2 regions of the Peribacillus frigoritolerans genome follow, and region 1 is predicted to be linked to the other one. Evidence: riboswitches for the same ligand, from Rfam matches in the RefSeq annotation. Region 1 holds a riboswitch; the other holds the start of a gene.
What was found. A riboswitch is a leader RNA that binds a small molecule or an ion and turns the genes downstream of it on or off. The one in region 1 is predicted to bind preQ1.
Positions count from the first base shown of each region.

Region 2: another riboswitch for preQ1. It lies ahead of queC (7-cyano-7-deazaguanine synthase QueC); the one in region 1 lies ahead of queF (preQ(1) synthase).

Region 1 is NZ_CP158190.1:557,826-565,181, reverse strand. It holds gene ABOA58_RS02760 (nitroreductase family protein) at 1-319, shown strand, start outside; gene ABOA58_RS02755 (aspartate kinase) at 939-2,285, opposite strand; gene queF (preQ(1) synthase) at 2,490-2,990, opposite strand; PreQ1 riboswitch class I at 3,095-3,140, opposite strand; gene ABOA58_RS02745 (EamA family transporter) at 3,294-4,130, shown strand; gene ABOA58_RS02740 (BA3454 family stress response protein) at 4,264-4,521, shown strand; gene ABOA58_RS02735 (YfmQ family protein) at 4,966-5,415, opposite strand; gene qoxD (cytochrome aa3 quinol oxidase subunit IV) at 5,692-5,976, opposite strand; gene qoxC (cytochrome aa3 quinol oxidase subunit III) at 5,978-6,574, opposite strand; gene qoxB (cytochrome aa3 quinol oxidase subunit I) at 6,574-7,356, opposite strand, start outside.
Region 2 is NZ_CP158190.1:4,229,795-4,237,150, forward strand. It holds gene ABOA58_RS20700 (HD domain-containing protein) at 1-676, opposite strand, end outside; gene ABOA58_RS20705 (hypothetical protein) at 722-1,006, opposite strand; gene ABOA58_RS20710 (TetR/AcrR family transcriptional regulator) at 1,244-1,813, shown strand; gene ABOA58_RS20715 (DUF4260 domain-containing protein) at 1,865-2,212, shown strand; gene queE (7-carboxy-7-deazaguanine synthase QueE) at 2,257-2,985, opposite strand; gene queD (6-carboxytetrahydropterin synthase QueD) at 2,978-3,448, opposite strand; gene queC (7-cyano-7-deazaguanine synthase QueC) at 3,448-4,113, opposite strand; PreQ1 riboswitch class I at 4,169-4,211, opposite strand; gene ABOA58_RS20735 (methyl-accepting chemotaxis protein) at 4,397-6,076, shown strand; gene ABOA58_RS20740 (hypothetical protein) at 6,517-6,732, shown strand.

The DNA.
Region 1 (7,356 bases):
GCGAGGATATAATAAACTTATAGGTGTACCGATGTTTGTCGCAGTGATCATGGAAGAGAATCCGAATCCCATGACACGTGAAGAAGATTATGCGGCTACAAGTGCCTTGATTCAGAATTTCAGCCTGCTTGCCTGGGAACAGGGAATCGGGATGATATGGGAAACATACGGCATGATACATAGCATGGAGTTTCGTGAAGCTTTAGGCGTGAAACCTGGCGAGAAGATCGTGGGCAGCCTTCACGTTGGCTATCCCGATATGATCCCTGCCCCGCGTCCAAGGAACGCGATTGATCAACTCCTGACCATTATGGACTAACATAAAAGGAAAGCCTCCAATCTTCCATTTTGAGGCTCAGACTGTAGGCAAACTCGATGAAAATCGAGTTTGCCTACAGTTTTTTTATGACTTTTACAATTTGAACGTTGATCTCTCTCCAGGCACTCGCTTTCCGTGGGCGGTCCGGGAGCTTCCTCGGCTTACGCCTGCGGTGTCTCCCCTTGACGCGTTTTCCCCGCAGGAGTCTCGCACCTTACGCTCCAATCAACTTTGTTTTAATATACAGATAGAACTTATTCCTACAGTCTTTTTTGTATTAAATATAGAAGTATTAAACTTGAGGTGATAAGGATGGCTTTCTAAACATGATTCTATTCAGCGAGATCAACTCAAAGTGAATATTTTAAACCAATTGGGGATAACATCCAGAAGCAGCATTTGTCTTAACTTTATAGTCTTTCCCAGCTTTATAGTACGAATATACCATACCAATTCACTGCAATAAGTATCCGCGTCTTTTAGCTCAGATTCAATATCCCCATACGGTCATTGCCACTATCCTAAAGTACCAGATGAAAAGTCCAGCCGTATGTATAGTGACTAAAAGATTGATCACAAAAAAACCCCCTTCTAAAAGGAGGTCACTGATCTATTATCCTCAAAAGAACTCGTGATATAATGCCTGAATCGCCGTCTCTTCGTTGTGCCCTTTCACACCGAACATCATGCTTACCTCAGAAGAGCCCTGGTTGATCATCTCAATATTCACCTTTGCTTCGGCCAAGGCTTTTGACGCTCTTGCCGTTGTACCGACATTATGACGCATCCCTTCCCCTACAACCATGATCAAGGCCAGATCATGCTCCACATTCACTTCATCGGCATGCAGCTCTTTCTTGATTCGGGAAATGATTTTATTCTCGGCTTCACCTTTCATCTGGTCCTGCCTTAGAATAAGCGTCACATCATCGATGCCTGATGGAATATGCTCATATGAAACTCCATAATCTTCGAGGATGTGCAGCAGTTTCCGGCCAAAACCAACTTCCCGGTTCATCAAATATTTGCTAATGTAAATACTGCAAAATCCTTTATCACTTGCAATCCCAATAACGGGCCCGTTCGTATTATCCCGTGTATTCACAATGCGGGTCCCTTGTGCCGCCGGATTGTTCGTATTCTGGATATGGACAGGTATTCCCGCACGGAATGCAGGAATCAGCGCCTCATCATGAAATACCGAGAAACCTGCATAAGAAAGCTCACGCATCTCACGATAGGTTAGTTCCCGAATTCCCTTCGGATTGGAAACCACATTTGGATTCACCGCATAAACGGCATCCACGTCCGTAAAGTTCTCATACAAATCAGCTTTGACCCCATTCGCAAGAATCGAACCAGTAATATCTGAACCGCTTCTTGAGAAGGTTAACACATCACCATCTAACGTATATCCAAAGAACCCTGGGAATACAACGATTCCTGGCTCATCACGCAGAGCATATAACCGATCATAAGACTCTGGCAGCACCTTGGTGAATCCACCTTCATCCGTTACGATCAAGCCGGCCTTCTTTGGATTGATATACTGTGCCTCTACACCACGGCTTTGAAAATAACCTGCGACCAGCTTCGCATTATTATCCTCGCCGCTGGCCTTCAAGGCATCCAGATAGCGCTTCGGGTTAGTTTGGTCTGCATGCAGCAGTGCCATTAAATTCTCATGAATCCCAGTGATGACACTCTCGGATATATCCAGCTCTTCAGCAATGCTCGCATAGCGGGATACAACATCTTCTATCAAATGCTCTCCGTTATCCCCGCGCAGCTGCTGTTCCGCAGCTTCAATCAATAAATCCGTCACCTTTATATCATCGGAATTGCGTTTTCCTGGAGCCGAAACGACCACAATCTTCCTCTCTGGATCAGAAACAACAATTTCGAATACCTTCCTCAACTGTTCACCTGACGCAAGTGAACTTCCACCAAACTTTGCAACTTTCATCTCGACATCCCCTATTTTCGTAAATATTCTGTCAAAATCAACTCTCCCTATTATTACGCTTTTTCTCGAAACAATCAAGTGGAAATTCCATTATAGGAGGACACTTGTATTTTTAAAAAGGACAAATCATCAGGACGACTGATAAAGAATGGCTAAAAACAAGGAAAAAGACAACGGGCATATGCCCATTGTCTCTCCTATTCTTTAGCGATTATCCACAGTTTCCGGATATAAGTCATGGTTCATCAAGCGGTAATTCGCCATTTCCTCATACTTAGTACCTGGTTTCCCATAATTCGTGTAAGGGTCGATGGAAATTCCGCCCCTAGGCGTGAACTTGCCCCAGACTTCAATATATTTAGGATCCATCAATTCGATTAAATCATTCATGATGATGTTCATGCAGTCTTCATGGAAATCACCGTGATTGCGGAAGCTGAATAAATAAAGTTTCAAAGACTTGCTTTCCACCATTTTCACACTGGGAATATAGCTGATGTAAATGGTAGCAAAGTCCGGCTGGCCCGTTATCGGACATAAGCTAGTGAATTCCGGGCAATTGAATTTGACGAAATAATCCCGGTTCGGATGCTTGTTATCGAATGACTCAAGGATTTCAGGCGCATAGTCAAATGTATATTTTGTTCCTTGATTCCCAAGCAGTGTAATATCTTTTTTTAATTCTTCTTCTTTTCTTCCAGACATGAAAAGTCCTCCTAATCCCACGTTTCAGGGAGATTCATAAAATGGGCCTCTATATAACAAAAACCATATCTCCTCAAAGATATGGTTGATTCGCGAAAAATATCAAAGCCATAGTTTTTTTAAGAGGGTGATGCTATGAACCTCTCCCGTTTATCGGGAAATATTTTAAAATTGTCTTAGTAAATATAAAAAAAAATAGTCAATCTGTCAATGCAACTCTCTTAAATTGGGTTTGATTCCTTTATATATTCAGTTTAAAATGGAAAAAGCAGTTCAACCTATAAGAAAGAAGAGAATATACACATGTGGATTTTTGCAGCACTCATCACAAGCTTATGTTTCGGAATCAATAACAGCATTTTCAAATGGAGCAGCGGAAAAGGATATTCCAAGATACATATCCAATTTTTCTTTTATTTTTCAGCTTTTATTTTGTCCATTATTTATGGAGTATTTATGGATGGTTTACAGCTGAACTGGCTGTCCATCATGCTTGGTGCAGCAATTGGTGTACTGAACGCTAATGGTAACATCCAGATGGCAAGCGCCTTTGAAAAAGGGCCGGCAAGCTTGACATCACCATTAATCGCAGCGAATGCAATATTCCCCATACTCTGTGCAGCTTTAATTTTTCACGAACATATTTCTTCCTTGCAGTGGAGTGGAATCGTCTGCATGTTTCTCGCTACATTAGTTATCCAGTATACACCTAACGCCAAAGGTAACCATCAATATGTCCCTTGGATCATGCACACATTATTCTCCATCTTATCATTTGGTGTGCTCGGAATTCTAATGACGACATCAACACGTCTTCATTTAAACTCCCTTGATATCCTTGTATCAATGTATGGAGGCGGAATGCTTTATCTTCTTTCAGCTCTGGCCTTTAAAAAAGAAAAAATCAAGCTAAAGGAAGTCAAAATCGGTTCCTTAGTAGGTTTTTTAAGCATGATAGGCTATGGATGTTATTTCTTTGCATTGAACACCGGGATTGCAAGCATCATTTTCCCTGTCGTCAGCCTGAACTGTTTAGTTGTCGTATTCGCTGGATGTTATTTATTCAAGGAAAAACTAAAAACCTATCAAATTGCCGGTGTTCTTGCAGCATTAATCGGTATTATTTTAACTAAAATATGAATATAGTTCGTTTACAAAAACAACCTGGCTGTCATGTGTACAAGCCAGGTCATTTTCTATTTAAACGGGAAATGGGGCAGGTCAAAAAAAAAAAAAAAAAATGTTGACACATCCATAAAAATATCAGATAATTTTGAATATTAATTCTTTCAATTTTACTGCTTTTGAAATGTTTGATTATTCTTCTGCCATGGGTATAAAAGAAATAGGTACAACCACCTCATTTAATTCTGAATCAAGAAAGGAAAGATGCATAATGGTAAAAGTTACAGTAACAGTTGATTTCCAAGGAAAATCTTATCAAACTAACGTCCTTACTAAACCGGGTACAGATCATGAAGTAATTTTACAACAAGCCCTTCATCAAGTTGAAAAGCAATGGAAAGCATAAAAAAGCAGGCATCGTAATAGATACCTGCTTTTTTATTACCATTAAATAATATCCAAAATATTTTTCATATGCACGATTAAAGACCCTCTTGCAGCAATTCCCTCCTATTAAAAAATACACTTTTAATTGTTTTTTTCAAAAGATACTAAAATTAAGTTGTCAGTTTGTGTACTAGAATTTTTTATAATGAAAAAATATCCAATTGAAATGGTCTTTTAAAGACCGTCTCAGCTGTAGACAATTTAAACGTTAATTTCCACTCCAGGCACTCGCTTTCCGCGGGCGGTCCGGGAGCCTCCGCGGCACCTTTGCGCCTGCGGGGTCTCCCTTGGACTCGCTTTTCCCGCAGGAGTCTCGTACCCTCCGTTCCAATCAACTTTGCTTTAAAATTTAGATAGAACCCCTTTTGTCTACAAACTTGATAATAATTGATTTTTGGTTCTTTTAAGCTAAGTTACTTATTAATGGCACGGAACGTTCTTGAAGGCTATCGGAAAACAGACTATAAGAAATGAGTTTCTTCTTGTATTGATTAACTACATCCACGTGGTCATTGTAAATGTACACAAATAACTTAACATCAATTTTGCCTTTTTTAGTATCAATGACTAATGGAGTCCCACTGTCCTCTGGATGTAAAAATAATTGCTCGTTACCCGGGAATATATGATTTTTCTTCAAAAATCTGGCGTTATTAAAATGATTAATAACTTGAATTTTTTCTTCACCTTCCAAACGTTTTCCGTCAAAGGATACGATCGCATTCCCGCCACTAATTTCTGAGTGTATTTTAAATTTGCTGATAATCCAATTAACAGCATCGGTTGGAAGACAGGAAACCAATATTTTTAACAAACTTAAGATAATTGTCAAAATCAAAACCGGCAATGTCAATTCATCATCTCCGCTACATTTATAAATTATTTCTTTCTTATATAACTTATTATATCAATAGGGCTGGCAGTTTTTCTTAGAAGATGTGTCCGTTCTATTAACGTTTTACTTTGGTAAAACATTGTACTTAAACGCAATTTCCCCTTAATAAATATAATGTTCCGAAATGGTTATACTAAACAAAAGATTTCATCCACATCCTTCTTAACAAATTTATACTTATTAAAATACAAAAAAACTGGGCGTCATCAAGACGCCCAGCTTTTCCGGAATCGATTATTGATATCCCCAAATCATTGTTAGCATTGTACCGAAAATTGTAACCAATGCAACGAACAATCCATAATAAACGTTTGTGTAAATCGATGCTTTATCTTCAGACTCACCTGCGTGCATGAACATAACTAATTGCAGTGCAGCTTGCATGAAAGCTGTAACAAGCAGGATGATCATGGCCATTTTCAGTGAGAGATCAAACATGATAACTGATAGTGCGACCAAAGTCAGGACTAGAGAAAACGCAAATCCCATAACTTGGCCCCGTGGGAATAATTCTTTCATATTACATCATTCCTTTCAGATAGACGAAACTGAAGATGAAAATCCAGACAACGTCCAAGAAATGCCAGTAAAGTGAAAAGATGAAAGCCTTGTTTGTTGTTTCTGGAGTCATACCGCGCTTTTTGATCTGCATGACGATGAAGGTTCCCCAGAATAAACCAAGTGTAACGTGAGCTCCATGCGTACCTAGTAATGTAAACAAACTAGATAAGAAAGCACTTGTTTGAATGGTTGCTCCTTCATGTACATACTCCACGAATTCATAAATTTCGACTCCCAAGAAGCCTAAACCAAGAATAAGGGTGATAATGAAGAAACCAATCGTTGCTTTCTGTCTGCCAAGTCTCATTGCATTGATTCCAAGACCTATGGTAAAACTACTTGTTAAAAGAAAGATTGTTTGGAACATCAGGGTTGGGAGTTTAAAAAGATGTTCCCCTGTTGGACCATTTCCAGTTCCATCAACCAATACAAAATAAGTGGCGAACAGTGTAGCGAAAAGAGCTATTTCTGCTCCTAGGAAAATCCAGAATCCAAAAATCTTTAAGCGATTTTCTTCCGTGCTATATTCTAGTGGCAGCGAGTTATCTATTTTCATTACTTAGCACCTCGCAATTTATTTTCAGTTTCTTCGATCTCTTCAACAGAGATATAACGTCCGTGATCTTTTTCGAATGAACGGTGAATCATACAAGCAAAGATACCGATCGTTGCAATGATTGCAATGATCCACATGCTGAATACCATCGCAAAGCCCCAAACGAAGAAGATACAGCTCATGATAAACGGCACACCACTGTTATTTGGCATATGGATCTTTTCTACTTTACCGCCAAATAACTTAAAGCCTTTTTTCTTTGAATCCCAGAAAGCTTCTGTAGAATCAACTGTTGGCACAATTGCAAAGTTATATTCAGGAATTGGTGTATGTGTAGCCCACTCTAGTGAACGTGCATCCCATGGATCGTTTGAAATATTTCTTGACGCATAACGAGTGCTCCAATAGATATTGTACACAATAAGTGCAAAACCTATTGCCAAGCCAATCGCTCCAACGAAAGAGAGCATATTCAATGGACCATACCCTGTTGATTCAGAGTACGTATACATACGACGTGCCTGCCCATCTAAACCAGTGATGAACATCGGGAAGAATGTTACATTAAAGCCGATTGTAATGAACCAGAACGACCATTTCCCAATTTTTTCGCTCAACATGAAACCGAACATTTTTGGCCACCAGTACGTAAAACCAGCAAGTACGGCAAATACAGTACCAGGGATTAAAACGTAGTGGAAGTGAGCTACTAAGAACATTGTATTATGGTATTGGTAGTCAGCACTTGCCATTGCAAGCATAACCCCTGTTACCCCACCGAG
Region 2 (7,356 bases), 1.9 Mb from region 1:
TTAGTTTTTTAGCCAAAGCCAATTTTAAGGTCTTTGCCAAAATTCCATAGCCATATATATTAAGCGGTTCCATGAAAAAATCAATAACTTCGCTATAATACGTTTTCACAAACCATTCAGCCGATTCAATATTATCCAGATACATCCTTCCATTTATTATGATTACATGGTTTAGAAAGTCATGAACGGATTCCAGTGTGATATGTCCATATTGATACATATCCCGGAGAGTATAATCTACCCGATCGGCACATAACTCAGGTGCTGGCTGTTCAAGCAATTCCCATTTTGATTGAAAAACATCTTCACATTCATATCCATACCTCTTCAGTATTAAGGGGATTTCGGATTCCATAATGACTTGTTCATATATTTTTTCATGATAATCTTCATCCTTACAATCCAGAACGAAATCAATTACATGTGAGAATGCAGTGTGGGATACGTCATGCAGCAAGCCCGCGATTTGTTCTTCCAATGACCCACCAAGCTCTTTTATTAAAAGCATCACACCAATTGAATGGTCAAATCGTGTGACATCCCACTTCTCATTAACTAAATAACTTGCCCCGCCTTGATGTATCCCCTTCAATCTTTGGACCGGTTTGCTTACTATCAGCTCTTCCAGAACTCCCTCTACAATGTGTTCCCCATAGATACTATCCAAAACTATCAATAACTGCCGCCTCCCCCATTAGTTACTCATTACAGGTAGGTGATTTCACTGATTTTTTTCTGTAAAAATTATTTCCCCCTTTTGATTTTGCTCATATTGCTTTTTTACCAATTTTTCCAATTCCTCTTCATCATTCAAATCGATATCACCCGGATTGTCCTCATCAACTCCCTCTATGATCATCATTTCATTTATTATTACCTGATCTCGTGGATACACTTTAAAAAAGTCTTCTACAGGTTTCTTTTTATCTTTATACGGTTTAGTGAATAAAAAATAGCCGGTCAGGACTATGGTAATTGAAGCAAAAATACCGAATTTCTTTTTCATTTATTCATCCCCTCAACGCTCTAATAATACCCTTATAATACCATATGAGGGTATTAACGGTACAAAATAAGTCAAACGCTGCAATGTCCTCAATCCTCCCCTTTGCAACACTGATGGAATTCCGCTTCACAAAATGGTAAAGTTTAGGAATTTATCATTCGATCTAATATTTGACATTTGGAAATCAGTGAGCTATCATCCTAATTAACCAGTGGTCAATAAATAGGAGGTGTCAAGATGTCGCCAAGGAAATCGGCAGGTAAAGAATTATCCAGGGAAATGGTGTTGAATGAAGCTAGAAACCTTTTCGCAACGTTAGGGTATTCGAATGTCTCAATGAGGCAATTGGCTAAATCATTGGATTGCAGCCATGGAGCCATTTATTATCATTTTAAAAATAAGGCGGAAATATTTTACAGTTTGGTAAAAACGGATTTTTCCGTTTTAAATAATTTAATCGATGATATCATCATGTCGGAAAATGACCCTTCTATAAAAATGGAAAAGATTTTATTGTGCTTCTTGGAGTTCGGTTTAACCCAACAGAATCATTATTCCGTCATGTTTTTATCGAAGGAAAAAGAAATTCAGCAGTTACTCCAATTTGATTCTAATAAAACATACGAAAAGCTAATCCAGTCCCTGACGGACCTAACGGACAACAAGCTAAATCCTGCATCCATTTGGTCGATTTTTCTTTCTCTTCACGGATTCATAACTTTTTATATTAATTCTGAACTATCATATCAAGATGTAAAAGGTTTAGCTTATTTTCATGTAAAAAATATCATCAGGAACATCATATAATTTTTTTGAATATTATTGACCATTGGTCAAATAAACTTTGGAGGTTTTAATATGGTAAAGAAATACCTTCATATTGAAGGGCTCATGGTCTTTTTAGCGGTGATTTACATCTATTCGTTATATGAATTCAGCTGGTGGATTTTCCTTCTATTGATTTTATCGCCTGATGTTTCCATGCTGGCCTATCTGATCAATGATCGGATTGGAGCAAGGGTTTATAACTTATTTCATACTTATATCCTGTCCATCTTCACGATTTTGCTATCCATTTTCCTAAAGTCGGATGCATTGATGCTGATTGGTTTAATTTGGACAGCGCATATAGGAATGGATCGCTTATTTGGATATGGCCTTAAATACACATCATCCTTCAAAGCTACACATATGCAAAGGTTGTAATAAGCTTAAAAGGCAGTGTGATTAAACATCACACTGCCTTTACTTTACACGCCCCGCTTGTTTCCCCATATATAGGTATGCAGCTGGGGCAGGACTTTCACATCATTCAATTCATCATCTACTATCACTTTATCAATTAACTCTTCGTACTTCTTCAATAGGCCGCTGATCAATTGACGATCATCCGCCGTCCGGCTGTCGTCATTGCCGACCTGCAGATAAAAAGGAATATCCGGGTAACGCCCATGTACATGTTTGGCATATTGATAATCTTCCTCGTTAAAGACGACGATCTTCAATGAGACATGGTTTTCAGGATTTCGATTGGCAAGGTTCGAGATGATTTGGTCGAGCACCGTAAAGTCCGTGTTCATTCCAGAGCTCGGCGGCTTAGGTGAAATAGTCAGTTCATCAATATCGAGAAACCAATCCTGCCATCTGCTCCCTTGGGTTTCGACACCTATTTTCATTTTATTTTCATGTAAGATCGCTATCAAGCCGTTTAGGTTTTTCAGCAGAGCCGGGTTTCCTCCTGATATCGTCACGAAGGAAAAACCAGAACCCCCAATACGCTTCAGCTCATCCCATATTTCTCTAGCAGTCATCTGGACGGTATCTTCCTTACCGGTGCCATCCCAAGTAAATGCGGAATCACACCAGGCACACGAATAATCGCAGCCGGCCGTCCGAACGAACATGGTTTTTTGGCCAATGACCATTCCCTCTCCTTGGATGGTCGGCCCGAAGATTTCCATAACAGGGAGTTTACTCACTTTCCATCCACTCCCTTCTGGCTTCGGCATAGCTTGTCGGCGTTTCGTACAGTCGAACAAATTCGACTCTAGCACCCTCATATTCTTTTAATGAAAGGGATTCGGCCATTTTTTCATAAATCCAGACAACCATATTTTCAGCTGTTGTATTCATGAGCGGCAGGGTTTCATTCAAATAACGGTGATCCAGGTGGATTTCAATTTCATTTTTCCATATATCCTTGATGTCCCCAAAATCTATCATCAACCCTCGTGAATCTGTATACCCGCTTAATCCGAAAATGACCTTATACGTGTGGCCATGCAGGTTCTTGCATTTCCCTTCATAATCATGCAGATGGTGTGCCGCATCAAAGGTGAATTCCTTACTCACGAGAACCCTCTTGTTTGTATACTTCAATTGGCTGCGCTGAATATCTTCATCTATTTTTTGGAGTTTATCCACTATCGTAAAACCGTACATCATGAAAGCACCTTCCGTCTGCTTACATAGTCATCCAGTCCTTTTTTCCGCAGATTACATGCCGGACAATCTCCACAGCCGTCGGAGATGATTCCGTTATAGCAAGTCAGGGTCTTTTCGCGGACAAAGTCGAACGCGCCTAGCTGATCCGCTAGCTCCCATGTTTCCTCTTTATTAAGCCACATTAGCGGCGTATCAATCACGAATGACTGGTCCATCGACAAGTTCAAGGTCACATTCAATGATTTAATGAATACATCGCGGCAGTCCGGATATCCGCTGAAATCCGTTTCACAGACACCGGTGACAATATGTTTAGCGCCAATCTGACTCGCCAGCACTCCGGCAAACGAAAGGAACAGCAAATTCCTCCCTGGTACGAACGTCGACGGCAATTCCCCTTCTTCTCCGTCCGTCACCGCAATATCACTTCTCGTCAGCGCATTTGGTGCCAGTTGGTTCAGCAGCGACATGTCAAGGATATGATGGTTCACGCCCAATTCCTTGGCAATGTTTTGAGCACATTCGATTTCCAAGCTATGCCGCTGATTATAATCGAACGTCACCGCTTCCACTTCCTCAAATCTCTCCATCGCCCAGAACAGGCACGTCGTACTGTCCTGACCTCCACTAAACACAACCACTGCCTTTTCTTTCTTCTTCATTTCTATAAAACTCCTTTTTACGGAAAAAAACAGCACCCTAAGAATAGAGCACTGTTTCTCCTTAGTTTTTTTGAGAGGGTAGCTAGAACCTCTTCCGCCTTAACGCGGAATATTATATTTTTCCAAGTCAATAGTAACTTGAAAACGATAAGAAATCAAGATGTTTATATTAAGAGAACATTAGACCTGATGGAAAATTTGGTTAACTTTTCATTGCTTAAATATCCTTTTATTTATCCGATAAAACAGTGTGAATAAAATATCGATAAAGGGGTCCAATAATTTGAAAAGCATTAAAGCAAAGGTATTGGTGGCATTTTCACTCATCATATCTTTATGTGTCATCTTAGGAGCATTCAACATTTATAGCAGCAACAAGTCACTGGTTTATTCCCAGGATATCATCGAAAAGGAACTTCCGCTTCTTATCCAAGACGAAAAGCTCCTATACAATCTAGCACAAAGAACCGCATACGCCCGGGCCTATATTCTTTATGGTGACGAGAGTTATAAAGAAGGGTTCTTACAATATACTGAAGAAAGCCAGGTCATCCAGGAGGAACTCCTAGCCTTAAGCGATTCTGATAAAGCGAAGGAATTGATCGAGAAAAGCGTGGATTGGAGGACGATGATTGTAGATCGGGTATTTACACAATATGAAAAAGGAAATGAAGAACGCGCTAAAGAGATACTCAAAAATGAAGTGGCGCCAATCAGCAATGAAGTAATGGAGGGTTTCAAGGAGCTTGCTTCGGAACGCGAGGAATTGATTGTCGCTTCTGGTGAAACCGTCATCGCCAGCGGGAAATCGGTTAAGACGACAAGTATCATCATATCCATTGCGGCAGTCCTTATTGGCCTTGTCCTTGCGGTTGTTACAGCCAACCTCATTACCACCCCCCTCCTTAAAATCAGGGATAGGATGAAAATGGTGGCTGCAGGAGAGCTGAATCATGAGCCCCTGGAGCAAAAGTCAAATGATGAAATGGGCGAACTAACGGTATCCGCCAATCAAATGCAGAAAGACCTTCGTGATACTATCGAAAAAATGCTCAGTGTTTCGCAATCCGTTTCCAACAAAAGTGAAGATCTGACTCAATCAGCAAATGAAGTGCAGCAGGGCAGCAAACAGATAGCGACTACGATGTATGAACTTTCGGAAGGTTCGGAGTCACAAGCCAACCGGGCATCTGAAATGGTTCGCATCATGGATGATTTCACCGGCAGGATTAAGCTTGCCCACCTAGAAGGGGTGGATGTAGCTAACAGTTCAACCGAAATCCTTTCCTTGACCAAGGAGGGCACCACTTTAATGCGCAGTTCGGTCCAACAGATGCAAAGTATTGATGGGATTGTCAAAAATGCCGTAGAGCAAGTGAAAGGGCTCGATTCTCAATCACAGCAAATTTCGCAGCTTGTGCAGGTCATCAAGGATATATCCAATCAAACCAATCTATTGGCGCTGAATGCAGCCATAGAAGCTGCTCGTGCTGGTGAACATGGCAGGGGCTTTGCCATCGTCGCCGATGAAGTGCGGAAACTCGCTGAAGAGGTCACACACTCCGTTGGGGATATCACCAATATTGTCTCCGCCATTCAAACAGGTTCAAAAACGGTCGTCCACTCCCTGGAAGATGGTTACACACAAGTGGATGAAGGCACAAAACAAATTACGCTCACAGGCCGAACCTTTGAAACAATTAATCATTCTGTCGGGAATATGGAAATGAAAATACAGCATATAACAGACGAATTGAACTATATCTCCACAAATAGCCAAAAAATCAATCAGGCTATCGAAGATATCGCAGCCGTTTCTGAAGAGTCCGCGGCAGGAATCGAACAAGTCTCCGCCTCCGCTCAGCAATCCAGCTCTTCGATGGATGAAATCACGAATCATGCCAGTGAAATTGCATCCTCGGCAGAACTGCTCACTGAACAGGTTAAGAAGTTCCAATTATGACACTAGCAATTTCCCGAATGCGGGAAATTGCTTTTTCCCTTCCATTCTAATGTTGTTTCATTTTCGTTTATTCGGGGAATAATAACTATACACAATAATAAACCATTAAAAAACAAATCTATCAGAAGCGGCTGGAAGTGGATATTTCCCTTTGTTTTCAGAATATTTAGTGTATAATTGATTAAAGGAATATTTTAACTTAAATAATCATTGCTTCCAATACCTGCTACTGCAAATCCCGAAATTTCCTTTCAACACCATGCACGGGCACTTATACTCAGTAAGGATCCATTGCATGCTTTCTCTTGAATCAAACCATTCACAACTTTATTCTCAAAAAAACACGATTTCCATTCCAAATTTGTAAAAAAAGGTTAAAATCAACTAATGATATGTTACTATTAAACCAAGACCTTTTAACCCCATAAGGAGGAATTCATATGAAACGTTTTTTCAAATTCATCGCAGATTTTAACGAAAGAAAAGCACTGGAACGGGAAACCGAAGAGTTCTTTCGCAAAGAATACGAAAATTATATGAAGATGAATCCTGACAATCAAGGAAAAAGAAGGAGATTAGCTCCTAGACTTTATGTGATTGATGGCGGTAAAAAGGGCTCCAACCTTGAGATTTCTGACAGAAAGAAATCCAGTTAATCTGATTCCTTCCATAATAAGCTACGCATGCTGTAGCTCAAGACCCACAAACGTTAAATCTCCAGGATGAACGGAGATCCGTGACCATTCCATTCATTTACAATATATAAGCCGAAAGCTCAGAAATACTTCTGAGCTTTTTTTATTTTTCATTCTTCTATAAACACTATATCTATAGAAGAAACTAGGTATTTTTTTTAAAAAATGGGTTAACTTTAGTTTATTTCATGTTTTAGGTAAAAGTTCAATTATAGGCCCATGGGTATTTCCGAAGAGAAAACCGAAAAACATTAAAAAAAAGAGATGTGTGCTTTTACTCATCTTTATCCATATTCAAAAGAGTTCAACTAATTGAGTCGTTAGATGCAATATTTCACATTGAATGACAAATGCATAAAAATTATTACGTTTATGTCAAACAATGGGTATAAACAATTAACAAACTGTAATAAACCTCACTTTTCAAAAATAATTATTATTCAAATATAGCCATTATGAATTAGGTTCAAATGCTCATGAATCTATTTTGATTCTGACCAAAATGGGTTTTTATTAAACTTCCCATAATTTAGTGTAAATAAACCGAGGATTCTCTTGATTTCCAGCCATATCTTTGTACTCATA